4 regions of the Paenibacillus sp. FSL R7-0331 genome follow, and region 4 is predicted to be linked to each of the others. Evidence: predicted binding sites of a transcription regulator. Region 4 holds the regulator's gene; each other region holds the start of a gene.
What was found. Region 4 encodes Rex, which represses fermentation and respiration genes when NADH is low (regulators of the CRP and FNR family bind a similar motif). Its sites were predicted from a motif close to TTGTGAAATATTTCACAA; they were not measured.
Positions count from the first base shown of each region.

Region 1: the regulator Rex is predicted to act here: its motif matches at 1,483-1,500, upstream of adhE (bifunctional acetaldehyde-CoA/alcohol dehydrogenase).
Region 2: the regulator Rex is predicted to act here: its motif matches at 4,450-4,467, upstream of R70331_RS18860 (polymer-forming cytoskeletal protein).
Region 3: the regulator Rex is predicted to act here: its motif matches at 3,779-3,796, upstream of nirB (nitrite reductase large subunit NirB).

Region 1 covers NZ_CP009284.1:4,795,280-4,803,215, reverse strand. The annotation lists gene R70331_RS20800 (ABC transporter substrate-binding protein) at 1-1,220, shown strand, start outside; gene adhE (bifunctional acetaldehyde-CoA/alcohol dehydrogenase) at 1,576-4,197, shown strand; gene pflB (formate C-acetyltransferase) at 4,461-6,722, shown strand; gene pflA (pyruvate formate-lyase-activating protein) at 6,846-7,586, shown strand; gene R70331_RS20780 (HIT family protein) at 7,766-7,936, shown strand, end outside.
Region 2 covers NZ_CP009284.1:4,390,952-4,398,887, reverse strand. The annotation lists gene R70331_RS18880 (stalk domain-containing protein) at 50-1,183, shown strand; gene R70331_RS18875 (hypothetical protein) at 1,217-1,765, shown strand; gene R70331_RS18870 (CPBP family intramembrane glutamic endopeptidase) at 1,875-2,648, shown strand; gene R70331_RS18865 (serine hydrolase domain-containing protein) at 3,348-4,298, opposite strand; gene R70331_RS18860 (polymer-forming cytoskeletal protein) at 4,541-5,092, shown strand; gene R70331_RS18855 (YhfM domain-containing protein) at 5,236-5,667, shown strand; gene R70331_RS18850 (hypothetical protein) at 5,664-6,083, shown strand; gene R70331_RS18845 (ABC transporter ATP-binding protein) at 6,071-7,858, opposite strand; gene R70331_RS18840 (ABC transporter ATP-binding protein) at 7,855-7,936, opposite strand, start outside.
Region 3 covers NZ_CP009284.1:4,820,023-4,827,958, forward strand. The annotation lists gene R70331_RS20860 (formate/nitrite transporter family protein) at 56-847, opposite strand; gene nirD (nitrite reductase small subunit NirD) at 877-1,218, opposite strand; gene nirB (nitrite reductase large subunit NirB) at 1,247-3,676, opposite strand; gene R70331_RS20875 (hypothetical protein) at 3,934-4,629, opposite strand; gene ric (iron-sulfur cluster repair di-iron protein) at 4,826-5,536, opposite strand; gene R70331_RS20885 (hypothetical protein) at 5,768-6,490, opposite strand; gene R70331_RS20890 (winged helix-turn-helix transcriptional regulator) at 6,718-7,035, opposite strand; gene R70331_RS20895 (protein YxiS) at 7,162-7,485, opposite strand; gene R70331_RS20900 (Gfo/Idh/MocA family protein) at 7,511-7,936, opposite strand, start outside.
Region 4 covers NZ_CP009284.1:4,526,527-4,534,462, forward strand. The annotation lists gene R70331_RS19425 (acetate/propionate family kinase) at 1-231, opposite strand, end outside; gene R70331_RS19430 (3-hydroxyacyl-CoA dehydrogenase family protein) at 228-1,100, opposite strand; gene R70331_RS19435 (AAA family ATPase) at 1,233-2,735, opposite strand; gene R70331_RS19440 (hypothetical protein) at 2,728-3,270, opposite strand; gene R70331_RS19445 (cell wall elongation regulator TseB-like domain-containing protein) at 3,655-4,173, opposite strand; gene R70331_RS19450 (amidohydrolase) at 4,242-5,543, opposite strand; gene R70331_RS19455 (redox-sensing transcriptional repressor Rex) at 5,530-6,183, opposite strand; gene dinG (ATP-dependent DNA helicase DinG) at 6,315-7,936, opposite strand, start outside.

The DNA.
Region 1 (7,936 bases), 270 kb from region 4:
AAGACGACCGGATCAAGCGGTTCCAGGCTGAATATCCGAATGTAGAGATCATCAAGGACGACTGGCAGTACAGTGTCAGCGAAATCGGCATCAAGATGGCAGCCAATGAGGCGCCGACCTTCTTCAACACGTATGCGACGGAAGCCAAATTCCTGGTGGAAAAGGGCTGGGCGGCCGACATCACCGAGCTGTGGAATGCCTATGAGTACAAGGAGCAGATCAATCCGGTGCTGCAGAACCAGTTCCTGATTGACGGCAAAATGTACGGTGTAACCCAAAAGGGCTATGTTACCACCACCATGATCAACAAAAAAATGCTGGATGATAAAGGTGTAGCCGTTCCTCCAATGGACTGGACCTGGGATGACATGCTGAATACCGCCAAAGGTGTAGCCGATGCCAAGAAAGGCATTTCCGGAATTGCTCCGATGGGTAAAGGCAACGAGGCCGGCTGGAACTGGACTAACTTCCTGTTTGAAGCAGGCGGAGAGATTCAGAACGTGGAGGGCGGAAAAGTTGTTGCGACCTTCAATTCTGAAGCCGGTGTCAAGGCGCTGGATTTCTACAAAAAGCTGAGATGGGAAGCGGAAGCTATCCCGCAGGACTGGGCGCTCGGCTGGGGCGATGCGGTCGGTGCATTCCAGCAGGGGCGTACAGCTATGGTTATGGCCGGCTCTGACGGTGTAATTGAGCAGGCACTGAACCAGGGCGGACTCAAGCCGGCGGATGTGCTGACCTATCCGATGCCTGCAGCTGAGAAGGGCGGCAAGCATACCGGGGTGCTCGGCGGCGATTATCTCGTAATCAATCCGAACGCCTCCAAGGATGAGCAGGAAATGGCGTTCCGTTATATCACATTCGATTATTTCTCAGACAAGGGTCTGGAGGCGCTTGATGCGATACTGCAGCAGCGTAAGGCGGACGGCAAATACTTCATCCCGCCGCTTCTGGACTATTATGCCGCTGATTCCGAGTTCGGTAAGAAAACCAAAGCTGTCTATGACAAATACTCAGACATTGTATATCAATACAATCCGGAGATTATGGCTCTGCTCGACGGAAAACCTGAAGCCCAGTACAACACCCAGGACTACTATGCTACGATGTCCAACGTGATCCAGGAGCTGTTCTCCAAAAAAGGAACGGACTCCAAAGCCCAGCTTGATGCCGCAGCCAAAACGGTACAGGAGCAATTCTTCGATACTATTACAGTTGAGTAGCAGACAGATAGTGTGTTAGTGCAGACAAAAGACCGGCAAAGCCTCCGACGCTGGAGGACAGCCGGTCTTTTTCTTCGCAATGTCAAATCAGGACAAAATGTGACAGGGCATGAGCGCCCAACGCATGTGAAAGTACTGCAGCCCGGGTATGAAAATCCGCATCAGTTAAATATAACCAAGGAAAATACATAAAAAGTGGATAATAGTCCTGAATATGATTGAATGTAAGCGCTTTGAAAACAAATCAAAAAAACTTTATACTTTGTGAAAGAATTCACTATACAAGACGGAAATGATGTGTTAAGATAAATGTGTAGAGAAAAACAACCTAAAAATTGACAGGAGGACGAGGGAGATGGCAGTTAAGAACGAAGTCGCCGCCCAAGTGAAACAAACCACCGCTGAAGAATATATTCAGACTTTGGTGGATAAAGCAAAGAAAGCCCTGGATGCGTTCATGGAACTGGATCAGGAGCAGGTTAACACAATCGTTCATGCAATGGCATTGGCAGGTCTCGACAAACATATGTACTTGGCGAAACTGGCTGTCGAAGAAACAGGCCGCGGAGTATACGAAGACAAAATTACGAAGAACATCTTCTCAACTGAATATATCTGGCACGGAATTAAGTACGACAAGACAGTAGGCGTTATTGAGGATAACGCTTATGACAGCTTCCAAAAGATTGCTGAACCAGTCGGAATAGTAATGGGTATCACACCGGTAACCAACCCAACATCCACCACGATGTTTAAAGCACTGATTTCCGCTAAGACACGTAATCCTATTATATTCGGTTTCCACCCTTCTGCGCAAGAGTGTAGCGCGGCATCTGCCAAAATTCTTCATGATGCAGGCGTAAAAGCCGGTGCACCTGAGAACTTCATCCAATGGATCGAGCTTCCTACCATGGATAAAACAAATGCACTGATGAACAACCCTGACGTTGCACTGATCCTGGCAACTGGCGGATCGGCAATGGTAAAAGCAGCTTACAGCTGCGGTAAACCGGCTCTCGGCGTAGGCCCTGGTAACGTACCTGCTTTCATTGAAAAGAGTGCTGATATCGATCAAGCGGTAAACGACATTATTCTTTCCAAAACATTCGATAACGGTATGATCTGTGCTTCTGAGCAGGCTGTTATTATCGAAGAAGCCATTTTTGACCAAGTGAAAAAGAAAATGATCGCGAACGGCTGCTATTTCGTTAACAAAGATGAAGCTGCTAAGCTGACAAACGGCGCTATGAATGTAGAAAAATGCGCAGTAAACCCGGCAATCGTTGGTCAATCGGCTGTGAAAATCGCTGAAATGTGCGGAATCCAGGTTCCTGCAGGCACTAAGATTCTGGTAGCAGAAATCGAAGGTGTAGGTACTAAATATCCGCTGTCCGCTGAGAAGCTGAGCCCGGTTCTGGCTTGCTACAAAGTTAAAAATGCTGACCAAGGTATCGAACGTGCTGCAGAAATCGTTGAATTTGGCGGCATGGGCCACAGTTCGGCTATCCACTCCAACAATGAAGAAGTTATCATGAAGTTCTCGCACCGCCTGCAAACGGGACGTATTCTTGTGAACTCGCCTTCGACACATGGCGCCATCGGCGACCTTTACAATACGAATATCCCTTCGCTCACACTTGGCTGCGGATCTTATGGACGCAACTCGGTATCGCAGAACGTTACTGCCATCAATCTGATCAATGTGAAAAGGGTGAACCGTCGTACCGTGAATATGCAATGGTTTAAAGTACCTGACAAAATCTACTTTGAAAAAGGATCCACCCAGTACCTGGCTAAAATGCCTGACATCACACGCGTAGCAATCATTACTGACCCTATGATGGTTAAGCTGGGTTATGTGGAAAGAGTTGAGCACTATCTGCGTCAACGCCAAACTCCTGTAGCGATTGAAGTGTTCTCGGAAGTTGAACCGGATCCATCGACTACTACCGTTGAAAAAGGTACTGCTATGATGAACAGATTCCAGCCGGACTGCATCATCGCGCTCGGCGGCGGTTCCCCAATGGATGCTGCCAAAGGGATGTGGCTATTCTATGAACATCCGGATGCTGACTTTAACGGCCTGAAACAGAAATTCATGGATATCCGCAAACGTGTCTACAAATTCCCTAAGCTGGGTAACAAAGCTAAATTTGTTGCGATTCCAACAACTTCGGGTACAGGTTCGGAAGTGACTTCATTCGCGGTTATTACTGACAAGACAACAGGGAACAATACTAAGTATCCTTTGGCTGATTATGAACTGACTCCAGATGTTGCGATTATCGATCCGGAATTTGTATACAGCTTGCCTAAAACTGCTGTAGCTGATACTGGTATGGACGTTCTAACACATGCTATTGAAGCTTATGTATCGGTTATGGCTAGTGACTATTCCGACGGTCTGGCAATCAAAGCAATCCAACTGGTGTTCCAGTACCTGGAGAAATCCGCACTGCAAGCAGACAAAGTTGCCCGTGAGAAAATGCACAACGCATCGACACTTGCAGGTATGGCGTTCGCTAACGCATTCCTGGGCATCAACCACAGCTTGGCGCACAAATGGGGCGGGCAGTACCACACCGCACACGGCCGCACCAATGCAATCCTGATGCCGCACGTAATCCGTTACAATGCTAAGAAACCTACGAAATTCGCTGCGTTCCCTAAATATTCGCACTTTGTAGCTGACGAGCGTTATGCCGAAATCGCCCGCATTCTGGGATTGCCGGCCCGCACTACTGAAGAAGGCGTAACAAGCCTGATCAACGCAATCCGCGACATGAACAAAAAGCTCGGTATCGAAGAATCCTTCTCTGCGCTTGGCTTCGATCCTAAGGATTTCGAATCCCGTGTAGATTACCTGGCTGACCGTGCATTTGAAGACCAATGTACAACAGCTAACCCTAAGCTGCCGCTGGTAAGCGAGCTGGCTGACGTATACCGCAATGCCTTCTACGGAAGATTTGACGTCTAATTAGGTGTTGAGTGGCGAATAATATGTTTAAAGGATAATATGGGACTAGATGGTAGTGACAAATATCACCGGAAAGGTGATATTTGTCACAGTCCTTTTTCAGAAAATAAACTAAAATGTTTATATAAACAACGAACCCGAGATATGAAATTGTGATTGTGAATTTTATAACAACCATATTCTTGGGATCACGAGACACGGGATCAACCTTCAAGCCCGCGATCTCTACAAATATAATAAATATATAAATGGAGGGATTTAGCATGTCGGTGATTGAAAAAGATGTACAAGAGGTAAAGTCGGGTTGGAGAAGTTTTACAAAAGGTAAATGGGCCAAGAAAGTTGACGTTAATAACTTCATTACAACAAACATCAAGCCTTATGAAGGAAATGAAGATTTCCTCGTAGGTCCTACAAGCAACACCACTGAACTGTGGAAGATCATTTCCCAGCTGAGCAAGGAAGAAAGAGAAAGAGGCGGCGTATGGGATGTATCCCTCGATACTGTCTCCACTATTACTTCCCACAACCCAGGTTATATCGACAAGGACAAGGAACAAATCGTAGGCGTGCAGACTGATGCTCCTTTCAGACGTTCCATCCAGCCGTTCGGCGGTATCAAGATGATGATCGATGCTACTAAGGCTTATGGCTTCGAGCTTCCGAATAACATTGTCGAAATGTTCACGAATATCCGCAAAACGCATAACCAAGGCGTATTTGATGCATATACTCCAGATATGAGAGCAGTGCGTAAATCCGGCGTTATCACAGGTCTTCCTGATGCATACGGCCGCGGACGCATTATCGGCGACTACCGCCGCGTTGCTCTGTACGGTATTGAATTCCTGATTAAAGACAAGAAACAGCAACTGACTGAGCTTGAAGTTGATTCCATGACTGAAGATGTAATCCGTCTGCGTGAAGAGCTGTCCGAGCAGATCCGCGCTCTGGCCGAACTGAAAGAAATGGCTGCCGCTCATGGTCTTGATATTTCCAAACCGGCTAACTCCTTCAAAGAAGCTACTCAATGGGTATACTTCGGTTACCTGGCAGCTGTTAAGGAGCAGAACGGTGCAGCGATGTCCCTGGGACGTGTATCCTCTTTCCTTGATATCTACGCACAACGTGATTTCGAAGAAGGTACTCTTACAGAAGAGCAAGCACAAGAAATTGTTGACCACTTTGTAATGAAACTGCGTATCGTGAAATTCCTGCGTACGCCTGACTATAACGAACTGTTCTCCGGTGACCCTACCTGGGTAACAGAATCCATCGGTGGTATGGCTGAAGACGGAACTACCCGCGTAACCAAGAACAGCTTCCGCTTCCTGCACACCCTGTACAATCTGGGACCTGCACCGGAACCGAACCTGACTGTACTCTGGTCCGAGAAGCTGCCTGAAGGCTTTAAGAAATTCTGTGCCAAGGTATCCATCGAAACCAGCGCGATCCAATATGAGAACGATGATGTAATGCGTCCATACTGGGGTGATGATTACGCAATTGCCTGCTGCGTATCCCCAATGCGCATCGGTAAGCAAATGCAGTTCTTCGGAGCCCGTGCTAACCTTGCAAAAGCCCTGCTGTATGCAATCAACGGCGGTGTGGATGAAAAATCCGGTGCACAGGTAGGTCCTGAATTCCCTGCAATTACTTCCGAGTATCTCGATTACAATGAAGTGATGAAACGCTTCAAACCAATGATGGAGTGGCTGGCTAAGACTTACGTTAACACCCTGAACATCATCCACTACATGCATGACAAATACTCCTACGAACGCATCGAAATGGCGCTGCATGACCGCGACATTCTGCGTACAATGGCTTGCGGTATCGCTGGTCTGTCCGTTGCTGCTGACTCCCTGAGCGCAATTAAATACGCTAAGGTTAAACCGATCCGCAACGAACAAGGCATTGCCATCGACTTCGAAACTGAAGGTGAATTCCCTTGCTACGGTAACAACGACGACGCTGTTGACAGCATTGCAGTTGAACTGGTTGAAACCTTCATGACAATGATCCGCAAAAACAAAACGTACCGTGATGCTGTTCCGACTCAATCGGTACTGACAATCACTTCGAACGTTGTTTACGGTAAGAAGACTGGTACTACTCCAGACGGACGTAAAAAAGGCGAGCCATTCGCACCAGGTGCTAACCCAATGCACGGACGCGACAAGAAGGGCGCACTTGCATCCCTGAACTCTGTTGCTAAACTGCCTTACTCCGATGCACAGGACGGTATCTCCAATACGTTCTCCATCGTTCCTAAGGCGCTGGGTAAAGACGAAGAATCTCGTAAGTCCAACCTGGTATTCATGATGGACGGTTACTTCCACAATAGCGCTCAGCACTTGAACGTTAACGTATTTAACCGTGAGCAGCTGATTGACGCTATGGATCACCCAGAGAACTATCCGCAACTGACTGTTCGTGTATCCGGCTATGCTGTTAACTTCATCAAGCTGACCCGCGAACAACAGCTGGATGTTATCAACCGTACGTTCCACTCTTCCATGTAAGATTTGTTCTTGGACATCAGGAACTGAAATAAACTACAGAGCTGCCGCCCTTGCAAGAGGGCGGTAAACTCTTGTCTGAAATTCATTAAAATTTTAAGTTTTTTTTCGAAAGGATGACCTCATATGGTTAAAGGACATATCCACTCATTAGAAACCTTTGGAACGGTGGATGGCCCGGGAATCCGCTTCGTGCTTTTCATGCAGGGCTGTCTGCTTAAATGCCAGTATTGCCACAACCCGGATACCTGGGGTCTGAACGAAGGCAAGGAAATGACGCTCGAAGAAGTGCTTGCGGAAATTGAGCCATACTTGAACTATTATAAGACTTCCGGCGGCGGTCTTACCGTATCCGGCGGCGAGCCTACGCTGCAGGCGCATTTTGTCAAACAGCTGTTCACTGAAGTAAAACGGCGCTGGAATTTGCATACAACGCTCGATTCCAACGGCTACAATGACGGTTCGAAGATCAGCGACCTGCTGGATGTTACCGATCTCGTGCTGCTGGACCTGAAGCATATTGACGATGAAGCCCATATTAAGCTGACCGGCAAGTCTAATGACCGTACCTTGAAGCTGGCCCGCTGGCTGTCTGATCATAACCGTAAAATGTGGATCCGCCACGTATATGTACCCGGCATTCATAATAAGGAAGAAGATCTGCTTAACCTTGGACGTTACATCGGAACCCTGAACGGGGTTGAGAAGTTCGAAATCCTGCCTTATCACCAGATGGGGATTTATAAATGGCAAGAGCTTGGCCGTCCTTATGAGCTTGAAGGAGTGCCTTCGCCAAGCGATGAGGAAGTGCAGCGTGCATACCGCCTGATTGAAGAAGGACGCAGAGAATCAGCGCTGGTAAAATAATGAATACAGATGAATGAAGCCGTTCCTGACAGCAGATATCTGCTGCGGGGCGGCTTTTTTGCTAGGCGGTAGAAGAGGCAATAAAGCTCATGTTGGATTAAGTTAACTCATGGTATATTAGGCATTGGATCACATATGGAGCTAGTCTAATTAATCACTATCCGTTAGGAGAGAGCAAAATGAATCTTTATGTCCATGAACCGCAAGATTATCATTGTCCTTTTTGCCTGCTTGTACAAGGGACCGAAAACGAGCATGTTCTTTCCAGGCAGTCGGACATTCTGTACCAGGACGAGCTCGTTACAGCGTTTATTGCCTCACACTGGTGGCCCGGCAATCCCGGACATGTG
Region 2 (7,936 bases), 140 kb from region 4:
CGTCCAATATATTGAGTTAATTTGAAAATTAAGGAAAAGGAGATTTATTATGAAAAAGAGCTGGCTGCTTCTACCCATGTTAGTATTCTTATTAATAGGCTTTCCGGCAATATCCTCCGCAGCTTCAACCGCTTATTTCGTCGTGATCTGGAACAATGGAGCCCAATCTACAAATCCGGCACTGCTTAAGGACGGAACGGTCTATGCAAGCGCCGGTATGCTGGAGTCGGCCGGTCTGAAGGCTTCGAAGAGCAGTTCGCGCAGCGGCACTGTATATACTTATACCGGATGGAAGAAATCAGTGACGGTCACAACAGCAAGTAAAACAGGGAAGCTGGACGGACAGGCTGTCAGCCTTGGCGGCAAGCCCTTTATGTATAAGGATGAGCTGTATCTTCCGGCCCGCTTTATCGTGCAGGCATTAGGAGGGGAGACGGTAGGCTGGAACGCCAAAACCCGTGTGTATACCGCGAAAAATTTTCAATCCTTTTCAAGCAGCAGTGCCGTTTATGGCGGAATAACCTATACCGTTGATAAGCAGACTGGAAAACTGTACGCGCAGAGTCCGGCCGGGCAGCCCCGGCTGATTGCAAACCTGGGCTCTGAGCTGTACGACATGATCAGCTTTGATTTCCGGAAAACGGCAAAAGGCCTAATCTATCTTACGATTACGGATGTCTATGGCGAGCCGCATATCAACAACAAGTGGTACACGCTGATCATTAAGGAGGGTATAGTAATCCGGCAGGCAAGCGTAGGGTATTGGATCCGTTACGGGGACAATGTGAAGCTGTACGGTGATAATCTGATTTTGACGGATGGAAAGAGTTTGCGTGTGATTGAGGATGGAACGGGGAAGGTAAAAGAGACGCTCAATCTGGTCAAGCTTGGCGGGATAGACGATAAATACCTGGTCGAGGGAATAGATGATGATTTCCTGCTGATCCGCCCCAACCAGAAAGGCCTGCTGATGCTGATTGACCGCAAGACCGGGGCTCAAACCTTGCTGTATAAAGAATTGCTCGATGCTGAGCAGCAGGTATATGCTGAGACGAATGACATCCCGTTTTACGGGGACCGGCTGGAGTATATTAAGCGTGAAGGGAATGTGCTGCAGTTCAAGAACCAGGCCGTTCAAGACGGGCGGATCTATAAATACGATTTGTTAAAGACTCAGCCATAGGCTGGGTTTTTGACAATTGGAGGGAGGCGGCAGATGGCCGTGATACTGTATCATTATTACGAGAAAGCGCTGGGACCGTTTCGAAATCTGTCGGATCTGCCGGCAGCTGAGGCGGAGGAGGTGCTCGCTGCAATCAGGCAGAAAAAGAAGACAATGGCTGCACACCGGCCTGACGGATACCTGCAAAGAAGAAGAGAGCTCGAACAGCTGGCCCGGGCACTGTTTATTGCAAAAGGCGGAAAGCCGGTCCGGACAGCCCCGCACTATATGGTCATAGGAGAGTGTGAGTGGCTGAAATCCTGGTATGCCGAGGGAGAGGCTGTGCATATGCCCATTTCAGGCTTTGATACGGATACGCTTTCTTTTTCCTATGGGGACCTGTTTCCGACGTTTAGCCCTAAAGTACAGGACGGCAGGGAATACCGCGGAAAAGTATACACCTCTAGTGAGATTGTAACGTTAATTCAGAAGTACGGCCTCCCGCAGGTCTGGAATAAGGACGGTGTTAACGGGCCGGAGAGATACATAGAGGTTCAGGTATGGGACGAAGGTCCGCTCGATATGTTAATCAATTACATATAGAAAATAAGAAGATGAATTAGAAAAATGTGGAATGTTAACCTGCCGTGTATTACAATTAATCCGTTATTGCCCTGACAGGGGAGACTATACAGGATTAAGGAGACGTAATATGACAAAGAGCATTAAAAAGGATCACCCGATTATTTTCTCGCTGCTGCTGGGTATTTTGCTGACATTTTTGGTTTCAGCTGCTTCGGCCGTAGCGAGTATTATGGAATTAAGCGACAATGGGATGATTATCGCCCAAGGAACTGGATTTGCAGTGATGGCTGTAATTGTAGCTGTGTATATGACAAGGGGCGGACGCACATGGGCCCGGTATGGTTTCAAGCCGATTACAGCAGTAGAATCAAAAGATGCGCTCTATTACATACCACTTCTAATCATCGCCTTGGTTCAGCCTCTCATTGGCGGCTTCAATGTTCAGCTGACAGCCGCTGAAGTTATATTGTTCGTAGTATTTACACTGTTTGTCGGTTTTTCAGAGGAGACTGTCTTCAGAGGCATTATTCGGGATAAGCTGAAGGTTAAGGGACCCGTTTTTTATATTGTTTTCTCCTCGGTTTTCTTTGGAATCTTACATATGGTGAATGCGCTGAACGGAAAGGACGCTTTAAGTGTCGTGCTCCAGGTTGTGAATGCCTTCCTGATCGGATTAATTCTCGCTCTGCTGATTGAGACAACCAGAAACATTATTCCGCTGATTCTTTTTCATTTTGTCTACGATGCGCTTGCATTCATGACCGCTCAGAATCCTGACAAAGAACTGATAGCTATTGTAATTATGAATGTATTGTATCTGCTGTACGGCATTTATCTTATCAACAACCTGCGGCGCCGCAAAAAGCCCGTTACAGCACCGGAGAACCGGCTGAGCGCATAGGCCGGAACGGGTTAAACGCCCCGTAAGGAGTTATAGCCGTTTGATTGTACAACGTATAACCAAACGGCTTAATCATTGTAAAAGTGTAAATTCTACGTAAAACCGCAAAAAATAAAGGAATTGTAGGCTAGAAGCGCCTAGATTTACACCACTTGAGAATTTCCGGGGAATACGATAAAATACGAAAAATTATGACAGTTTAAAATTTATCGGATATGCGCTACTATAGTGACATCACCAACAAGTAACTGCATTGATAACCGCTAAGCGGCTATCGTTTAAGCTTACTGATGGTGAGTATTTCAAGGAAGGAGAGATTCCCAAAGAAACCATGAATCAGGGACAAGCTATTCAGGCAAGACACATCTTGCAATCGAAGGAGCGTGATTCCGTTGAAGCAGGTTAGCGAAGCGTACAATTACGGTTGACACAGTAGGGAAAACGTCCGTGAAAACGTTTTTCGTGTAATCGTGTACGTGGGGAACTCATCCCATATGCAGGACATGGGGCATTACTCCTTTTTAGGAGCGAACGGGAAACACCGAATTTGAAAGAACAATTACCATGTCAGGGATATGGATTGTGGCTGGAGGAAATGATTGAATTGAATATTGGAATAAACCCATAAGTCCCCGATACCTAGGTTGATAAGGTAGTCGGGGATTTATGTGTTTTGCAGCTGTTTGTAAATTACGAAGCTTAGATACGGGCTTTTGCAAGCAACGGTGCGACGGATTCACGGAAGACATCTGCCGGCGGCTTCTGCTTCCCGCGATGATCCTGCGTTAAGACGACAACAGTCTCAAGCTCAGGCACAACATAAACAAACTGGCCTCCGTAGCCCCGGGCGTTATAATAACGGAATGCTGTTTCCGGAGACTCCTTATCAGGAGGAGCATAGCTGTCTGTCCACCAATGCCAGGCGTAACCGCCTTGGCGGGGGGCTTCTGCTGTAATGGCAGTTTGCGTAGACCGGTTAATCAGCTCCGGAGTAATTAACTGCCGGCGGCCCCATTGACCGCGCTGCAGATAGAGCTGACCAAAATTCAGGAGATGCACCGGGCGCAGACGCAGGCCGAAGCCGCCGGTATGAATACCCTGCGGGTCCTGCTCCCATTCATATTGTTCTATGCCCAGCGGACCGAACAGCTCTTCCTCAGCGAACCGGGCAACCGGCATTCCTGTACCCTGAACCAAAAGAGCTGCAAGAAGCTGCGACACGCCGGAATTATATTCCATATGTTCACCGGGATTATGGGCCAGACGTTGCTCCAGCACAAAGTCTATCCAGTTTTCAGAACGCGTCATTCGGGGGAAGGAGTTCTGTCCGCCGAACTCAGTCCAGTTAAAGCCGGCCGACATGGTCAGCAGATGCTCCAGTGTAATTTCCGCCTTGCGCGGATCAGGGTCCTGGCGGAGCTGAGGATAATAATCAGCCAGAAGCGTATCGGGCTGAGGAAGCAAGCCTTTATCCATCGCAATACAGACTAGAGCAGATAGAATGCTTTTGGTGCAGGAATTAATTTTGGCCAGCTCGCCTGCTATGTCAGGTTCTCTATAATATTCAAAGAATAGCCGGCCTTCGCGGCTGATCAGGCAGCTGCGTAACGGATACGGCGCGATCGCTGCAGACAGTTTGGATAGTTCCATCGGTTACAGTCCTTTCATATGCCGGGTTATAGCATAAAAACATTGTATAGAGGTACAAATCTGTTAACAGTGTACCAGCCTAAAGCCGGAAAAGCGAAATTCCTAAGCGATTAGCACAGTATTATCTGTAAAAATAGAAACAGACACAAATTTGTGAAAAAGTTCACGTGATAATTTTCAAATTTTAATATATAATATGGTTATTAAAGAGAAATCAAATTAAGTAAATTGGGGGATTTGAGATGAAATTTGTAAAAACGTTACTGGTTGCCGGTGTTGCTGCTGCTTTGCTGTCAGGTTGCGGTTCGAATAATGATACTGCCGGAAATGAAGCGGCTGCCACTGCAACTGCTGCTGCAACGACCGATGCTGTATCCACTGCTTCCATTGTGAAAGAACAGGATCCATTCCTGAAAGCTGTCAGTGCAGAAGGTAACTGGATTGTCGCAATCCTGAATGATCTTACTGTTGACCAGGATGTTGTTGTAGCCGGTGAGTTCCATGATAAAGGCGTTGCCGAAAATGCTATCTACCGTAAGCTCGCCCTGTATGCACAGGATGCTGACCATAATGTAACGGCTACTTACACACTGACTGCACCTAAAGTAACAGTTCAAAGTGAAAACTTTAGAGTACAAGGCGGTACAATCAAAGGTGATGTATATGTAGAAGCTAACGGCTTCAACCTGTACAAAGACGCTACAATTGACGGTAACCTGTACTTCGCAAGTGCTGATGTACAAGCAACAGCAGTGATGGAAGGCAAAGTGACTGGAACAACTGAAGTGAAATAATAACTCTACACTGCGTATGATCGAGTAGATACAGCCTGCAGACTTAATCCCGGACAAGGAGATTAGGTTTGCAGGCTTTTTATATGTTTATATAGAAATATATGGAAAGGGACTGCTTCACGCAGATAGAAGGAGGGGCTGATATGAAAAAGTGGATTCCGCTGCTCGTAATTTGTCTGCTGGCTATCGGAGTTATGAGCTACAGCAAGCTGAAAGTAAGCGAAATTGCCGGCATCCGGCTGGAGTGTGCGGATTTATGTGATAACGGGCAGATACCCGCCGGGCTTTTTGCAGAAAGGACCTTCACAGAGCCGCAGGAAATTAAGGTGTTCGTAACGGCTATAAATAAGGCTAAACGGATGAAGGGGGAACTGGATTACGGCGCTTCTTTCCGGATGGATGTGAATTATAAGAATGGCAGGACAAAGAAATATGTATTAAATATCTCTGATTCCAAGGGGGAAGGTACCAAAGGATTGTTAGTTAATATGGAGAACAGCGGCCAGGGGTATTCGATTCCAGCGGAGAATCATGATGCGCTCAGAGAGCTGATCTATGAGGAGGAGCCGGGTTGAGGATATGGATGCTGCTGCTGGCCTGTCTGCTGGTGATTTCGGTTATCGGTTGCAGTAAGCCGAAGGAGAACGAAGTCACCAGCATCCGGCTGGAGTGTAAGGATTTATGCAAAGGCGGACAGGTGCCGGCAGGATTTTTTACTGAAAAGATTTTTACAGAACCGGATGAAATTAGTGTGTTTATGAATGCGGTTAACAAGGCCAGCAAGATGCACGGGATGTTAAATTACATGACCTCTTTTCTGATGTATGTCTCTTATTCAGAGACTGGAGAGAAGGTGTATGTGCTGAATATCGCCAACGTGAAGGATGAAGCAATTCGCGGGCTGCTGGTAGACACGGAAGACAGCAGCCAGGGCTACGAGATTCAGACAGAATTTCATGAGCAGCTGAGGCAGCTGATTTATGAGCAGTAATCCGGCTCTCTAAACTGCAGGTTGTACAGCTCCGCATATAGCCCGTTCCTGCTTAGCAGACTATCATGTGTTCCCTCCTCAGCAACAGCACCCTTATCCAGCACAATAATTCTGGAAGCGTCCCGTACAGTAGACAGCCGGTGGGCAATTACCAGAGTGGTGCGGTCCTTCATCAGCAGATCAAGGGACTGCTGGACGAGCTGCTCGGACTCATTATCCAGAGCTGAAGTGGCCTCATCCAGCAGTAATATAGGAGCATTCCGCAAAAAAGCTCTGGCTATGGCGATACGCTGGCGTTGTCCTCCGGATAAGCCCGCGCCACGTTCACCGATTACTGTATTGAATCCTTCCGGCAGCTTCAGAATAAATTCATCAGCGCCTGCAAGCCTGGCGGCCTCCTGAATCTCCTCTTCGCCGGCTGCATCACTGCCGAACGCGATATTGTCGCTGATGGTCCCTGAGAATAAGTAGGGGGTCTGAGGCACATAGGTGATCTGGCTGCGCATTTCCGGGAGTCCCCCGGCTGCACACCTGCCGTACACTGAAATGTGTCCTGCATCAGGCTGGAATAAGCCGCAGCATAGCCGCATAAGAGTCGTTTTGCCGGAGCCGCTTGGTCCGACCAGAGCAACTGTTTCGCCATGGCGGATACTCATATTTAAATTAGAGAACAAGGCAGCGTCATTATCAGGACCCGTGGAGTGGCTGTATTCCAGGCCTTGAATGGAAAGCGCAGCGGCCTCATCTGCTGAATCAGCTGTTGTAGGAACGCAGGTATGCTGCGTGTTATCTTCAGAAGGCGCATCGAGTATTGAGAATACGCGGTCTGCTGCACCGAGCGCTTGCTGGACACCGCCCCAGGTCCGTGACATATGGACGAACGGCCACTGGACCCGGCCCATCAGAATAATGAAGGCAAGTACTTCCCCTGCGGAGGTCCCGCCATTTATAGCCGAGTACGCAATAAAGCCCGCACAGATGATCATCACGAAGTTATTGATAAAAGCGGCGCTGTTCCACAGCAGATTTGTTAAGAGTGCCCGCTGCCGCAGCATTTGGTTCAGCTTCATGCGTTCAGCCGCGTATTTGGACGTCAGCATAGTCTCCAGCGAAAAAGCACGGACAATCTGCATTCCCTGCAGCGTCTCCTGCAGAATACCGCGCAGCTGTGCTTCAGCTTCATAGATCCTTGTGGATAACCTCCGCAGCCTGCGGTCAAAAAAGCGGCTGGACAGAAAAGAAACCGGACCTGAGCCGAGGGCGAGCAGAGCGAGCCAGACATCCATAGAAGCCAGATACAGAAATGAAACGAAGCAGAGCAGGAGATTATAGCCCAAATCGTAAATAATGCTGCTGACCACACTCATGGCCGCTTCTGCATCTTTGGTATTGCGGGAGGTTAAATCCCCTGAATGGATGCCCTGTATCTGCTTGAACGGCAGACGGTGGGTCTGGTCAAACAGCGCTGCGCGCAGATCCCAGGACATCCGGCTCTGGACAACAAACCGGTAATAATGCTGGAGCATCAGACAGACCAGAATGAATGCGCAGACAGCCGCACAAACCGCTGTCAGCCGCACAAGCGAATTCATATCCGCGCTGTTAATGGTGTCAATAAATAGCTGCTGCACCGCTGCCAGTCCGATATCCATTACCAGCTTGGCAGCGAGCAGGCATATGGCAATCACGAGCCCGAAGCGATAGGGTTTAGCATAGGTAAGCATCCGGCGCAGAACGGCTCTAAGCGGCAGAACCGGCGTATCTTTTGACTTCATATTCGTTCTCCTCCAGCCGGCACAGGCTTTTGCTCTGTCCGGGTGACTGTCTGCACCATTGCGCAGTATTTTCCTTCC
Region 3 (7,936 bases), 290 kb from region 4:
CAACAAAAAAACTGCCCTGAAGGCTAATGCCTCAGGACAGCTTATCAGTACTGCCTTAACGTTTGCTGAAGGTATTGCGGACGGGAGAGATGAGCCAGTACGCTGCACCGACGAACAAGCCGCCGCCGATGATATTGCCGAGCGTAACCGGAATCATGTTGTGCAGCCAGCCGGCTACCGAGACCGTTTCAGGGTGGTTAGGCAGCAGAACTGCTACACTGAGCAGGGTCATATTGGCTACACTGTGCTCATAGCCGCTGGCGATGAAGGCGAACAGGCACCACCAGATCAGCACCAGCTTGGCAGCTTCGCTTTTGGCACGGGAGGACATCCAGATGGCCAGACAGACAAGCCAGTTACAGAGGATGCCGCGGAAGAACAGCTCCGAGAAGGGCAGCGTCATTTTTTTGGCAGCAGCAGCGAAGATCAGATGCTCCGCAGGAGCCGCCTTAAATAATCCGGTCCCCTGAATCAGCAGAGCCAGGATAACAGCACCGCCGACGTTGCCGATAAAGACGATGACCCAGTTCTTGACCGTGTCCCATACTGAGGTTCTTCCTGCAAGGGTACTGACAGTAAAGAACATATTGTTCCCGGTAAACAGCTCCGAGCCGGCAAAAATGACCAGGGTCAGGGCGATTCCGAAGGAGGCGCCCATTACGAGCGGCTGCAGCGGCGATTTAATCGCCGCCAGCGGTGCTCCCAATGAGAAGATAAGAATAATTCCGATTCCGACGTATGCCCCTGCGAGTAGCGCCGCCAAAAAGTACCGCGGCAAATTTTCATTCATTTTATCCCGTTTGCTGACTGCTGCCTCTACGATGTTCTCGACGCTTTGCGTAAACATCTCTCCACCCCGCCATTTCTTATCTTAATTTAGCTTTGAATCAATGTACCCTGCAGGGTAACTTTAACACTTTCCCCGTCTACAGTAACCGGGAATGTGGCGACTCTTCCTTTGTCGGGAGCCTGAACCTCTCCGCTGCGCAGATCAATTTTCCAGTCATACAGCGGATCATACAGGTAATGCCCGGACACAATTCCTTCCGCGAGCGGGCCGCCCTTCGGATGGGGATTCTTGTTCTCCACCGCGAAAATCCGGCCATCCGAGGTTTTGAACACAGCCAGCTCCACCGGACCGCAGCCGACTACACGCCCGATCTGCGGCAGGAAATGCTGAACCGTCCCTATCGTATACTCATGGTTTGTGTTTTCCATTGTTCTCTCTCCTCCTGGGCTTTTTATTTTAGTGCTGGGCTTTTTCGAACAGTGCGCTGCGGGTGTCTTCTTCCTTCAGCATTTTTTTCCATGGATCGGATACCTGGGCCAGGGCAAAATCAATCCGTGCCGCAAGCTCCTTGCGGTTCTCCTCGTTGTTCAGAATCACGTTCTGGATTTGCTCAAGACCCATGCGTTCTACCCATTCCGATGTTCTTTCCAGATAGTTGCCTGTTTCACGGTAGAACTGCATCACAGCTGAGCATACCTCTACCAGTTCCTCATCTGTCTTCACTTTGCAGAAGGCATCTGCAATACGCGGCTTGATACCGCCGTTACCGCCGATGAACACTTCCCAGCCGCCGTCGTTGCCGACGATTCCGATATCCTTGGTGCATGATTCCGCACAGTTACGCGGGCAGCCGTTAACCGCCATTTTGAACTTGGCAGGGAAATCAAGACGTTCGTATTTACGTTCAAGCATCGCCCCTACCCCCATGGAGTCCTGTGTACCAAACCGGCAGAATTGGTTGCCGACACAGGTTTTGACGGTGCGCAGCGATTTGGCGTAAGCGTAACCGGAAGGCATATCCAGCTCTTCCCACACTTTTGGCACATCTTCCTTTTTGACACCGATCAGGTCCAGACGCTGTCCGCCGGTTACCTTAACTACCTTCACATCATATTTCAGGGATACATCCGCAATCCGCTTCAGATCTTCCGGTGTAGTCACGCCGCCGTACATACGCGGAACAACTGTAAAGGTACCGTCCTTCTGAATGTTCGCACTCATCCGTTCGTTGACAAAACGCGATTCCTTCTCGTCCTCATGCGTATCCGGATAAATCATCCCGAGGTAATAGTTGACGGCCGGACGGCACTTGGAGCAGCCTTCAGGCTGTTTCCACTCCAGCACGTTCATAACTTCCTTAGTCGTTCTGAGTCCCTTAGCTGTAATCTCAGCAACAATTTCGTCACGGCTGAGCGGGGTGCAGCCGCAGATACCGGCTTTGGCACTCTCCTTGAAGCTGTCACCGAGCACGAATTGCAGGATTTGTTCTACAACCGGCTTACAGCCGCCGCAGGAGCGCGTAGCACCAGTGCAGGCCTTAATCTCATCAACAGTGGTAAAACCGTTCTCCGTTACCGCATCAACAATCGCCTTTTTGGTAACTCCGTTACAGCCGCAGACGATTTCTTCATCAGCCATCGCTTCTACGGACATGCCCTTTTTGGCATTGCCTCCGCCGCCGCAGCAGCCCGTTCCCATCACTTCGCTGTAGATATCATCAGTCATTTCGGTGCCTTGTTTCACAAGCTTCTGCAGATTCGCAGATTCGGTAACATCACCGAACAATACAGCACCGACAATGACATTATTTTTGAGCAAAATCTTCTTGTAGGTTCTCTTCCATTCATCCTTGGCCGAAATAACGGTATGCTCCGGTGTATCTGTAAACTCGCCTGCCGAAAAGACATCCACGCCGGAAATCTTCAGCTTTGTTGATACCACCGAACCTTCATAGGGCTGTGTTGCTGCTCCGCACAGGTGCTTTGCAAGCACCATACCCTGCTCGAACAGCGGAGCTACCAGACCGTAACAGGTTCCGCGGTGCTCTGTACATTCACCTACGGAGTAGACGTTTTCCATTGATGTCTGGAGGTAATCATCGACAACGATCCCCCGGTTAACAGTAATGCCGCTGTCTTTAGCCAGCTGAGTGTTTGGCTTGATTCCGACAGCCATCACTACAAAATCCGCCTGCAGCTCCGAACCGTCGCTGAATCTCAGACCGTTAACACGTTCATCACCGGTCAGTTCCGCTGTCTGCTTGCCCATGGCGAACTTCACACCTTGACGGGTAAGCTCTGCCTGCAGCATCGATGAAGCCGTATGGTCCAGCTGACGCTCCATCAGATCCTCCAGCAGATGTACTACGGTGACATCCATGCCGAGGTTGACCAGGCCTTTAGCCGCTTCAAGTCCGAGCAGACCTCCGCCGATTACTGCTGCTGTACGGTACTGCTTGGCCGCTGCCAGCATTGCATCACAGTCAGCAATGTCGCGGAAGCCGACTACACCTTCTTTGGTGCTGCCCGGAACAGGCAGGATGAAGGAGTTGGAGCCTGTGGCAATAATAACTTTATCGTAAGGAACAGCCAGTCCGTTATCAGCGATGACCTGCCGGGCTTCCTCGTCAATCTTTACTACCGTAGTTCCTGTATGCAGTGTAATATTGTTGTCTGCATACCACTGGCGGTCGTTCAGAATGATATCCTCAATACTTTTACTGCCTTCAAGCACATAGGACAGCATAATCCGGTTATAGTTGGGGTGAGGCTCGCTGCCGAAGATCGTAATATCATAAGCGCCGCCCAGCTTCAAAATCTGTTCAATAGTCCCTACGCCTGCCATCCCGTTGCCTATCAATACTAACTGTTTTCTCTCCACTCTCACTGTTAAAACCTCCCCAAAGCTCTTAAAATTCTTTGAATTTTATCTCGTACCTGAATTATACATTTTAAATTTGAACGGCATTTGTGATTACAATCACAATAATTGTGAATGTTTTCACAATATTACATGTCATGTAAGCTTACGCGGGGGTTTGATAATTACTGATTTTTCCACAAAAAACAGCCAGATTCTCTATCGCCAATGAAGGCCGTATAGAGAAAACTGGCTGTATAAACCCGCTTTCATGTTACATTATGTTATCGCAGAACAAGGGATATCTCCAGCTCATCCTGAATTCTCAGCTTCATATCAATTCCGTTGTCCAGCAGCGCCTTATCATTCAGCTTCAGCTTCCACTCTTCATTGGATAACGGCTTGTATTCCTTGACAGCTATCAGTGTCTTGTTATTCTCCGCCAGGCGGACATGGCCGCTGCTCTTCAGCAGCCCTCTCACGGTCATATCTTCAGCATAAGGCATAACATAGGAATGTGTCAGCTCCGGCTGTCCGCTCCCGCCGTTAATAGTCAGGATGACGGGCTGCAAAGGAGCTTCTTGTGCCGCTGCGGCTTTTATCAGGATCGTGTCCTCACGCTTCACTATGGTGCTTAAATCTGCCGCCGTTTTACCGCTTAATTGAATCTCCCAGGCCATATCAGGACTGAGCGATATATGGTTTACACTCAGCAATGAAGTTCCGTCTCCGGAAAAAGTGACCAGGCCGCTGGCATTAAGCAGCTCCTTGACAGTGATGTCAGGCTTAAATGCATCACTGATCTGCCGCCCAGAGCTCCCGGTCAGGTCATTATCTCCGATCTTTACTGAGAATGCTGGCTGAGGAGCACCAGCAGCAACATTATTCACTTCAAGATTTGCCCCCAGGGCTTCACAGCCCCCTGCAATCATAATCAGGATGAGACCCAAACCTATCCGCCACAACCCGTTCACCTTCAATCCCAGGCACCCGCCTTCTTTTGCCTGACACAGCTTCCAGCTTCTTCTCAGGCATGTAGTCGTTATGTATTACTCCCTATTTAAGGATAACGTAAACAGACAGGCTTCTCAAATTATTTTGGGGATCCCCGGCATTTTTACTTTTCTGCACAGAAAAAGCCCCCGAAGGGGCTTTTCCACAGCCAGCTCTTGATGCTTATTGATAGCGCAGAAACAGGTTGTTATTTTCCAGATGAACATGCTCGAAGGTCATGCCTTCCAGCTCCTCAAGCCGGGCATAGGTCAGGCGATAGGTTGTGCAGGCATGCGGCGGCGGCGTGAAGTCTCCCGTAACCGCACGCAGCTCACGCAGAATTTCGCCGGCCCCTTCATGCTCCTGCTCCAGATTGTGCAGCAGCTCATGCAGCTCAGCCAAGCCTGCTTCGCTTGGATTTTCGCTGTAAGCCAGCATTTTGGGGAATTCCACTTCCTCTTCCTGTGCTGTATGCTTCAGCAGATCTTCACGCAGCAGGTTGAACAGGCGGTGAACTTCAGCCAGATGCGGGGAATCGTCACCATGTACCCGGAATACCTTGGTCACGTTCTGGCTGATCTGCGGAAGCTCTTCACGCAGGTAGCGGTGATGCTTGTTCACAATATGCTCTACCAGCTCACGGGAAGTTGCCTGATTCCATCTGGTATCTTCCTCAAGTACCGGATGCTCCTCTACCAGCTTCTGCAGATCACCGAGCAGCTGGTCTGCGTTCAGCCCCTTCTCTTCAGCTGCTTCAGCCAGCGGCTTTGCTCCGCCGCAGCAGAAATCGATCCGCTGTCCTTTGAAGTAATCTGCCGCTTTCGGAAATTGCAGTACGATATCTCTCACAAAATCTTCACCGCTGAAGCTAAGCTGTCCGTTTGTATGGTTCAATTGATTGGCCGTCATAATAGGCCCTCCCTTATCATTATTGGTCTAGGTTCTTTCTTACCTCTACACAATAACGTCTGGCAGAACCCCGGCTTGTGATTTTGCGCACTAAATATATAAAATTTTATTGAACACAAAGCTCAATGCGTTTAATTCCCCATCGGCGTAATTCAGATCCAGTTCTCCGTATTCCAGCAGGTCAAGCTCCATAACATTACTTATTCAGCTTATTGTCTACCTTACCGTTGCCTGCATATACGTCCGCTTCCCCTGAGCATCCTTCAGGTACGGCCCAAGCCCGGCAAACCGGGAATGATCGACATACACGCCGGTCATCCATCTGCCTTCGGTCAGCCCGCCGTTCCACTGCAGGACCAGATCAGGGGCGGATATCCACTCCTGGTAGACCTCTATGTGATCCTGCTTGTATTCTTTGTAACGCTTGCCGTTCTCCTTCAGCCGGTACGGATTAACATATGTCGGCACGAAATACGCGGATATTGTATCCAGCTCAGCACCATCCAGAAAGGCGTCATTGCCCAGATATTGCTGAAAAAGCAGTGTGTTTTCATATAGCGACCATATTGCCGCCTGCAGCACCATACTTTGCCTGATCCCGTTGTGAAACGTGAATAACCGCTGACCGCTGGCAGCAGCCTGCCTTGAGGGCTCTGCCGGCTCCAGGCAATGCCGTTCACAGCCGATGCATTTCCAGCCGGAAGGACTCTGGATCCATTTTTGAAATACACGTCCGCTGTCGTTATCCCCTTTGTACAGAGAGGAGATAATGTCATAGGGTACACCAATCCACAAGTCCCACAAGGAGTCAGGTAAATGGCCGTGCAGCATAAACAACGCCTTATCATAAATTAGCTGCACTTTAATCGAAGCGGTCTCCAGCTCGGCAACATCCTCTTTTCCATAGGTTATTTCCCGGGAAAACAAGGTATTTTTCATTTTCCTCGCCTCCTAAATGTTGTGCAGAACGGACCTCACAATTTGGTTGCGCTTTCACTATCATTCTCTGCGACATCATAATCAGGGCTAGACAGGCTGGCCACGCTATTTTTCCTATTATATTACATTTTCGCGTTAGTTGTGCAAGTTTTATTTATTTAAATTTGAAAAAGCCCCTCTCTCCATTAGCGGAAAAAGGGGCTATCAACAGGACTTGTATCGCCGGATTACTCGACCCAGCTCTCGGCCCAGGACTGGATCTGCTGCATGACCGGCTCTAGCGCACGGCCTTTAACCGTTAATTCATACTCGATGCGTACCGGAGTTTCGGGATACACATGTCTTACCAGAATACCTTCGCATTCCAGATCCTTCATTCGTTCCGACAGCATTTTATCGCTCATTGACGGGATCAGTCCAGAGATATCCTTAAAGCGCTTCGGGCCGCTCATCAATGTCTGGATAATAAGTCCATTCCAGCGTTTGCCTAAGAAAGAGAAGGCCGTTTCGAATCTTGGGCACATCGTCAGCTGATGTTCTTCCATTGTTCTCACCTCTCAGTTGTAAAGCTTACTATAAGTTAGTATATATAATTTTAACATATTTATAGCGTAATGAACATCGTTTACCAAAAAAAAGTTCATCAGCCCTATCCCATTATATCTGCATTGTCAATCCCTTGTGCCTTGCTGCGGCTTACGCCGGGCAATCGCCTCAGTTACTACATAAGCCAGATCATCATTTCCGTACAGCGACAGCACACCGAGAACGGTATCATCCGAAATATCTCCCGCTTCCTCTTCAGGCACAGTCAGAGCAAGTGCCCGGCCGAGTGCGGCATTACCCTCCTGCTGCGGATAAGCCTGCAGATACAATTCATGCGGGTCAAGCTTGTTGTTCACACTCCACTGGGCAAACACAAGAATCATCATTTCCTCATCCCGCTTATAGCTCTCGATGATTTGTTCCTCCATTGATTTGCGGTATTCGTCCATGCTCTAACTCCTCTCAATTCCTCTGTCAGTCAGTAAGCTCTGCAGCCAGCCTGTGGCTCGATAATACATTAGATGCGCCGATGCTGCATAGCTCCGGTGTATGAATAGTGCTTAAAAAGTGCTTTACCGCCCCGCTGAATCCTCTGCGCTCCAGCACCGTGTCCCAGCTTCCGAAATTCTGGCTGCGGGGCAATGCGCCCTTCTCATATAGAACAGCCTGTTCCAGATCCGTCACCTCTACTGATCTGCCATTGCCGTGTAGCTCCAGCTTCTCAATATCGGCTCCGGCATCCCTGACCATACTGTACATTCCGGTGACACCGGTGTTCCAGCCAAGAATTCCGGATGACTGCAGCAGACGGCCTTCACTGTCAGACGTAAGCCGGCTTCTCAGCAGCTCATAATCGTTACCGCAGAGCCACAGCAGCAGATCAAGCATATGAATCAGATC
Region 4 (7,936 bases):
CCCGTGTACACTGTCAGTCAGACAGGCGAGCACTTTACGGATAGCAGTGTTGTGCTCAAGAATTTCGCTGACTTCGGTTACTTCCTGTTTACCGGTCGGCTTGTGGGTCAGAATGGAGGAATCCATCCCGATACGTTCAACCAGGCCTTTAGCCAGAACGGACTCATCCGTCATATTATACAGCTGATATTTCAGAGAGGAACTGCCGGAGTTAATTACTAAAACGTTCATATACGGTCACCATCCTTGTCATACTTGAAGAAGCCTTCGCCGGATTTCGCACCCAGTTGTCCTGCACGCACCATTTTCTTAAGAATCGTGGACGGACGGTATTTAAGCTCGCCGTATTCACGGAACATGTTCTCAAGTGCGGCAAGTACAGAATCCAGACCGAAGCGGTCAGCCATTTCAAGCGGTCCGTGCTGGAACTGGTAGCCGATACGCATAGCATCATCGATATCTTCAGGCGAAGCGACACCTTCCTGCAGAACATGCATAGCTTCGTTAATGAACAGGCAAATTAGGCGTGAAGTTACAAATCCCGGGGATTCGTAGATCATAACGCCCTTCTTCTCAACGATTTCATCGACAAAGGTTTTGGTATCCTCGAACGTACTCTCCGAAGTTTTCAGGCCGCGCACGATTTCAACGAGATCCACCTTGCCGACAGGATGGATGAAATGCATACCGATAACACGTTCTGGATACATTGTAGAGCTGGCAAGCTCTGTAAGGCTAAGTGTAGACGTATTGCTGGCCAGGATGATATGGCTCGGACATACCTGGTCAAGCTGGTTAAATACTTTTTGCTTATCTTCCAGATCTTCAGTAATCGTTTCGATGACCATATCGCAGGAGCTGAGCTCGGCAAAATGTGTCACTTTCTGGATACGGCTCAGAATCAGCTTCTTCTCAGCCTGGGTAATAGCCCATTTCTCCAGCTGTTTGTCGAGGCTTGTCTCGATCATTTCGTAGGAGTAGTCCAGTCTTTCAGCATTTTTCTCCACTAGTAATACATCCAGGCCTTTGGCTGCCAGCATTTCAGCAATCCCTTGACCCATTGTGCCACCGCCGATGACACCGATTTTTTTAAACTTCATTTAAAAGCCTCCATCCTTTCAGGTATCTATACTTTTGTATTGTACCTTGTCTGTCGAAAAAAATATGTAGCACGACATATAATAATATCTTAGCATGTCTGAAAAGTAAAAAAAAATAACCGGCATAAATATTTATGCCGGTAATTTTACACTGTCACGAAATTGACAACGAAATTGCTCTCCGGAGAGGACTTCTTCCTTCATAAGGATGTCAAGGGAGTAATCAAAGATGTTCCGTTGATGTTCCAGCAGATCACGAGTACGAATCATAAGCTCATCCAGTATTTTACTGTTTTCCTTCATAAGCTCTTCTGTGGTAACCATTTGCAGATTCGCGATGCCCAGTGAGGTGAGGCCGGACTTCATCATAGTCTCTACGATATTAAGCGCCTGGTCAAAATCACCGCGTGAGCCTGTGCTGCGCCCCCCGTAATACATTTCCTCAGAGGCCGCGCCCCCAAGCGCAATCATAATCTGATGCTCCAGATAATCCTTAGTATACAGGTACTGCTCTGTCTGCGGATTGTGCCGTACATAACCGAGTGCCTGTCCCCGCGGAGTCAGCGTTACCTGGCTTACACTTCCCGGACGCAGCAGCTCTGCCATAATCGCATGCCCCAGCTCGTGGATCGCCACCCGGCGTTTTTCTTCCTGGTTGGTTTCGCGGTCGGTTTTCTCACCCATCATGACCTTATCAATCGCGGAGGACAGATGCCGCTGCTCAACCTGGGTCAAATTCTCGCGCATCATATAAATGGCAGCCTCGTTCATAACACTTTCCAGCTGTGCGCCGGAGAAGCCGTAAGCCTCCTCGGCAATTCTGTCCAGATCAACAGCCGGATGCAGCGGCTTATTCTTGGCGTGAAGATCAAGAATTGACTTACGGCCTTTCTTGTCCGGCATATCGACCTGGATGTGACGGTCAAAGCGGCCCGGGCGCAGCAGTGCGGAATCCAGCATTTCTTTGCGGTTCGTTGCCGCAACCAGCAGGATACGCGGTGTATCGCTGTTATAGATCCCGTCCATCTCCGTCAGCAGCTGATTCAGCGTCTGATCATACTCACGCTGCTGTCCGCCTTCACGTTTACCCCCGATAACATCAATCTCATCAATAAAAATAATAGCACTCTGCTTATTTTCCTTAACAGCACGTGTACGGGCATCCTTGAACAGATCACGGATACGTCCGGCACCGACACCTACGTACATTTCCACAAACTCACTGCCTGATGCTGCCACAAATACGGAATTGGTATAATGAGCCGCGGCTTTAGCCATCAGTGTCTTCCCTGTTCCCGGAGGGCCTGTCAGAAGAATCCCTTTGAGCGGGCGGATGCCGAACTTGCTGATCTCCTCATGCCGGATCAAAAAGTCAAGCGCCTCACGCAGCTCCTGCTTTGCGTTATCCTGTCCGCCGATCTCTTCAAAGGTCAGCTTAGACGGTCCGTTCTTCTTACGCTTCTTGTCTGCTCCGGCATTAACAGTCAATCCGCCGCGCAGATGGGCAATCACCAGCAGAGCGGCAACCATACCGGCAGCAATAATCACCGGAACAATATTAATTCCGACAAAAGCCATAAAGATCAGCAGGACCGGCGCAAAACCGGCGAGGACTTCCTTCCAGTACTTAGGCATTATTCCACACTCCCATCGACCCGGGAACCCGCGGTAAAATGATGAATTTGCTCTGTTTACCGTCACTCAGGCTCACGTAGACGTTATTATCATCAATTTCTGTTGTAGCGGTCACGTCTTTATACTCTGTATTTTGTGTTTTGAGTCCGTCAAGCTTAGCCGGAATCAAGGTATATTTGCGGCTTTCCATCGCTTCTGCGACCGAAAACATCGCCTTTTCCCAGTATTCATCCAGCAGCTGGCTTGAGTTCTGGTCAACATCTAGTTTCAGCGTCCGGCCGCCCATGGCCGACTTGCCTTCTGTATTCACATACTGTACAAGCTCACGCAATTTGGTTCCCGGCTCAAGCTCAAGTTTCAAAGTAACTTCATTGCGGTTAATACTAATATGTGATTCATTGACTCCTTCATAGGATGATACAATCTTCTGGAGCGGCTCCTGCACAGCGAACTGGCGATAAGCATACCAGCCTCCAAACAACAGCGCAGCAGACAGCAGAGACGTTAACAGTACAGGCATAAGACGTAATTTCAAGAAACGTCCTCCTCTCAGATGTAAGCCAATCAATATATAATAGATTAAGATAGCATGTCTAGCGTTTTTCATAATCCGGCATGCTCTTTCGCATGTCTTAAGTACAAGCATTAGTATATCATAGGTGTATATACGATTCCGCAAAAAAATGTGAATATATTTAAAATTTTCGGTACTAATTATTGGGTATTACTTCTTTGCTTCTTTTTCATATCGGCAAAAAAGACATGAATGATAAGCTCATTCATGTCTTTTATTTGTGACTTCAGGCATATTCTGTTTAGTATTCCGTCTTATCTGCATTGCTATAGATATACTATAATCATCGGAAATGACAACTCTTTTGTATATCACACAAAGCATATTCCAGTATATTCGACCGTCTTATTGACTAGGCAAGCTATAGCCGTCCCCGATGGCCGTACCATCGGCAAAACGGTAGAACCGGTAATAGTACCGGCCCTCCTGCTTGTAAAAGACCTGCCACACATACTCCCCGTTAAATACGCCGGGCAGGAGCCGCCGGATGTCGGCACCGGGCAGCTCGGCAGCAAGCCGGTCCTGCATCTGCTGCTCGGAAGTGCCGCCGTCCAGCTCAGCCGCATACACATCGTTGTCGCCCCCTGCCGGCTTGCCGTCAAGTGTAAAGCGGACCCATACCATCAGCCTGGTGCCGGCCTCATTGGTGCCCTTAAGCACCCAATAGGCTGAGTTCTCATCCCAGACAGACTTTTGCGCTTTGGTCACTTCAGTCAGCCCTGCACGGGCTCTGGCCACTTCTTTGGCTGCGCTGCGCTCAGCCCACTGGTCCTTCATAATAAAGGCATAGAACTGCCCGAGTCCGAACAAAAGGAGCAGTACCGCGCTGACCGCCAGCGGAAGCCATTTTTTCCTTTTCCTCAAAATACAGCTCCCTTTCCTCTATATAACCTCTGTATCAATAACGGCAGCACCGCTTGTAACTAACCCTCTTACCGTTTGAGCAGGCTTTCGAAAGTCTCCTGCGCTTTGCGGCGGATCTCCTCTTCATCCAGCGTCAGGCACTGGCCGTCCTTCACCACCTGCTTGCCGTTAACCCAGACATGCGCCACGTCTTTTGCACTTGCTGAGTATACCGCGTGGGAGAGCAGGTCGGAATGAGGAAGAAGATGCGGCTGGTCAATGTCAATGGCAATAAAGTCTGCCTTCATGCCTGCAGCCAGGCGGCCCACATTAGCCAGATAGATGGAGGAGGCCCCGTATTCCGTTGCCATCAGCAGCGCTTCCGGTGCAGGCACAGCTGTCGGGTCACCGCTGACGCCTTTGTGGATCAGGGCGGCAAGCCGCATCTCTTCGAACATATCCAGATTGTTGTTGCTGGCTGCCCCGTCGGTGCCGAGTGAAACCTTGACTCCCGCCTTCAGCAGTTCCGGCACACGGGCAACCCCGCTCGCCAGCTTCAGGTTGCTGCCAGGGTTATGGGATACTCCGACATTGTACTTCGCCAGAATCTCAATTTCCTCATCATTCAGATGAACGCCATGGGCAATCAGGGATGGCCGGGTGAACATACCAAGCTTCTCCAGATGTGCCACAGGACGAAGGCCGTAATCAGCGACATTCTGTTCCACTTCATGGCGTGTCTCAGACATATGCGTATGCATCGGCAGATCCAGATCATGGGCTGCCTGTACAAATTTCATGAAGAAATCCGGAGGACAGGTGTACGGCGCATGCGGTGAGAGCATAGCTGTAATTCTGCCGTCCGCCTTACCGTGCCAGCTGCGCGCGAATTCTACAGCTTCTGCCAGCTTCTGATTCTGCACATCTTCAGGACACAGGCCGATCGCGCCGCGCATCAGTACAGCACGAATGCCGGAAAGCTCCGTAACCTCTGCTACCCGGTCCATATGATCGTACATATCAAGGAAGGTTGTTGTTCCGCCCTTTAACATTTCCAGGACAGACAATGCTGTTCCCCAGTACACATCATCACCGGTAAATTTCGCTTCCATCGGCCACATTTTTTCCTGCAGCCAGGTCTGAAGCACCATATCGTCACCATACCCGCGCAGCAGTGACATCGCTGCATGGCCGTGGGTGTTGACCAGTCCCGGCATGAACAGCAGGCGGCTGCCGTCAACCGTCAGAACGCCCTCTTCGGCTGCAGGCTTGTCTTCCCCTATGTATGTGATCAGATCATCCTCTATAGTCATATAACCGCTCAGGACAGGCTTAAGCGAGCCCGGCACAAGAAACCGGCCGTTCACGATTATGGTTTTATTGCTGCTCATCTCTTATTTCGTCCTTTCCGTCATGCAAATAGTAGGCCAAGCTCTGCAGATCCGTTGTAAAATCAGCTGCATGAATACGTATCGTCGGCGGGGTCTTCAAAATAACCGGCGCAAAGTTAAGAATGGCTTCAATGCCCGATTCCACCAGGATATCAGCAACATTCTGCGCTTCGCTGTCGGGTACCGTAATAATACCGATCCGGATTCCCTGTTCACGAATGGTCCGGCCCAGCTCCTCCATCGGCTGAACGGTCAGGGAGTTGATCTTTTGTCCCACTTTAGGAGCGTAGGAATCAAAGATGGCTGTTATTTTCATTGTATCCTTAAGATAGGCATTGTAGTTTGAAAGGGCATGGCCAAGGTTACCGGCTCCTACCAGCGCAACGTTGATCTGCTGGTCAAGCTTGAGGATGTGACGGATTTTTTCGATCAGATAAGACACATCGTAGCCGATGCCCTTCCGGCCGAAATCACCGAAATAAGCCAGATCCTTGCGGATCTGAGCCGGATTAAGATCAAGCTTCTGTCCCAGCTCCTGGGAAGAAACGGTTGCAATTTCACGCTTCTGGAGATCATTCAGGAAACGCAGGTACACAGGGAGCCTGCGTACGACAGCCTCTGATATTTTGTCCGATTTCATGTATTCTCCTCCTAAATTTAGTCTTGCTCTGATGATGCTCAGATGTGTATGAAATCCGCATCCGTCCCCTTATCAATCAACGGGAGACGGAGGCGGGCTCTGGACAATAAATAGATAATGACGCAAAGTCTTTATGAAATGCCGCCTTCCAGCCATTCCTCAATTCTCGGAACCATCTGGTCGGTCAGCATATGCTCCATCTTGGGTCCGGGCAGCGAATAGAGGAAATACTTTCCGTAGTAAGACTCGATTACCCTGGTATCATATACAATGACAATTCCCCGATCCTGAGCGGTACGAACCAGCCGGCCGAAGCCCTGCTTGAAGCGGATAACCGCCTGGGGAACCGACAGCTTCATGAACGGATTCTTTTTCTGCGCCTGGAGCAGCTCTGACTTGGCCTCTGCAAGCGGGTGGTTAGGCGGCTGAAACGGAAGTCTCACAATAGCCAGACAGGTAAGAGCATCACCGGGAATATCCACGCCTTCCCAGAAGCTGCTGGTGCCCAGAAGTACGGCTGCCGGACTGTCCTGGAACCGCCGGATCAGCTTGCTGCGGCTGCCCCCTTCAATTCCTTGTCCAAGTACGGCGATATCCTCCGAGGACAACGCTTCCTTGAGCGGATCGTAGACCTGCCTCAGCATCTTATAAGAAGTAAACAGCACCAGCATGCGTCCTCTCGTTGCAATTGCCGCTTCTGCCAGCGAATGCACAAGCTTGTCAACAAACCGCGCATCCCCCACACTGCCCTTAATACTCGGAAAATCACGCGGAATAACGAGCAGTGCCTGCTCACGGTAATTAAACGGTGAAGGCAGCAGTGCCGTCATCAGCCTGTCCTGCTGCGCGGCTTCGCCCAGACCAAGATTATCAATCATAAACTGAAAGGATTTATCCACAGACAGCGTGGCCGAGGTCAAGGTTATACTCTTTTTCTTATCGAAGAACAGCTCCTTGAGCTGGGTGCTGACATCCACCGGAACAGCATACAGCTGCAGTGATTTGCCGCGGTAGTTGCTGCTGCCCTCCATCCAGTACACAATATTCTCGTCATTCAGACCCATGAAGAAGCGGATCTGCTCCCGGATGGACGTCAGGTCCTTGAACAATCCGCCGATGTCGGTAACCAGGCTGTCTGAGGATGACTGGCTGTCGGTATCACGCATCTCACTGAGCATCTTGTCGCCCCTGCGGATGATATCGCTGAGGCAGAGATTCAACGTATTCTCCAGTGCAGCCAGCTCTTCCCAGTCCCTCGGCTTTTTGCCGGGATGCAGGCGTGACACCAGCTGCCCCGCTTCTCCGGCTGCCGCATCACTGCGGTCAGGCAGCAGGCCGAACAGCTTGTCGCTCAGCACATCCCATGTCTCCTTGACGGTCAGCAGATCCGGATAGATCCGGTCAATGACGCTGCTCCATTCGGAAGCCTGCTCGCTTCCTGAAGACTGCAAAGTCTGGCGCAGCGCCGGAAGCTGACCGTTCTTACTGTCCTTATACAGCCGCGTGAGCGTATGGGCTACTGTAAAATACTTCATCTGCATGCCCAGATGCTTACCGGCCACATCCTCCAGATGATGCGCCTCATCAATGATAAGATGCTCGTAGGCAGGCAGCAGCTGATGCCCGGCCTTCACATCTGCGAACAGCTTGGAATGATTCGTAATGACTACATCGGCAATGCCCGCTTCATGCTTGGCCCGGTGATAATAACATTTCCGGAACCACGGGCAGGCCCGGCCCAGACAGGAATCAG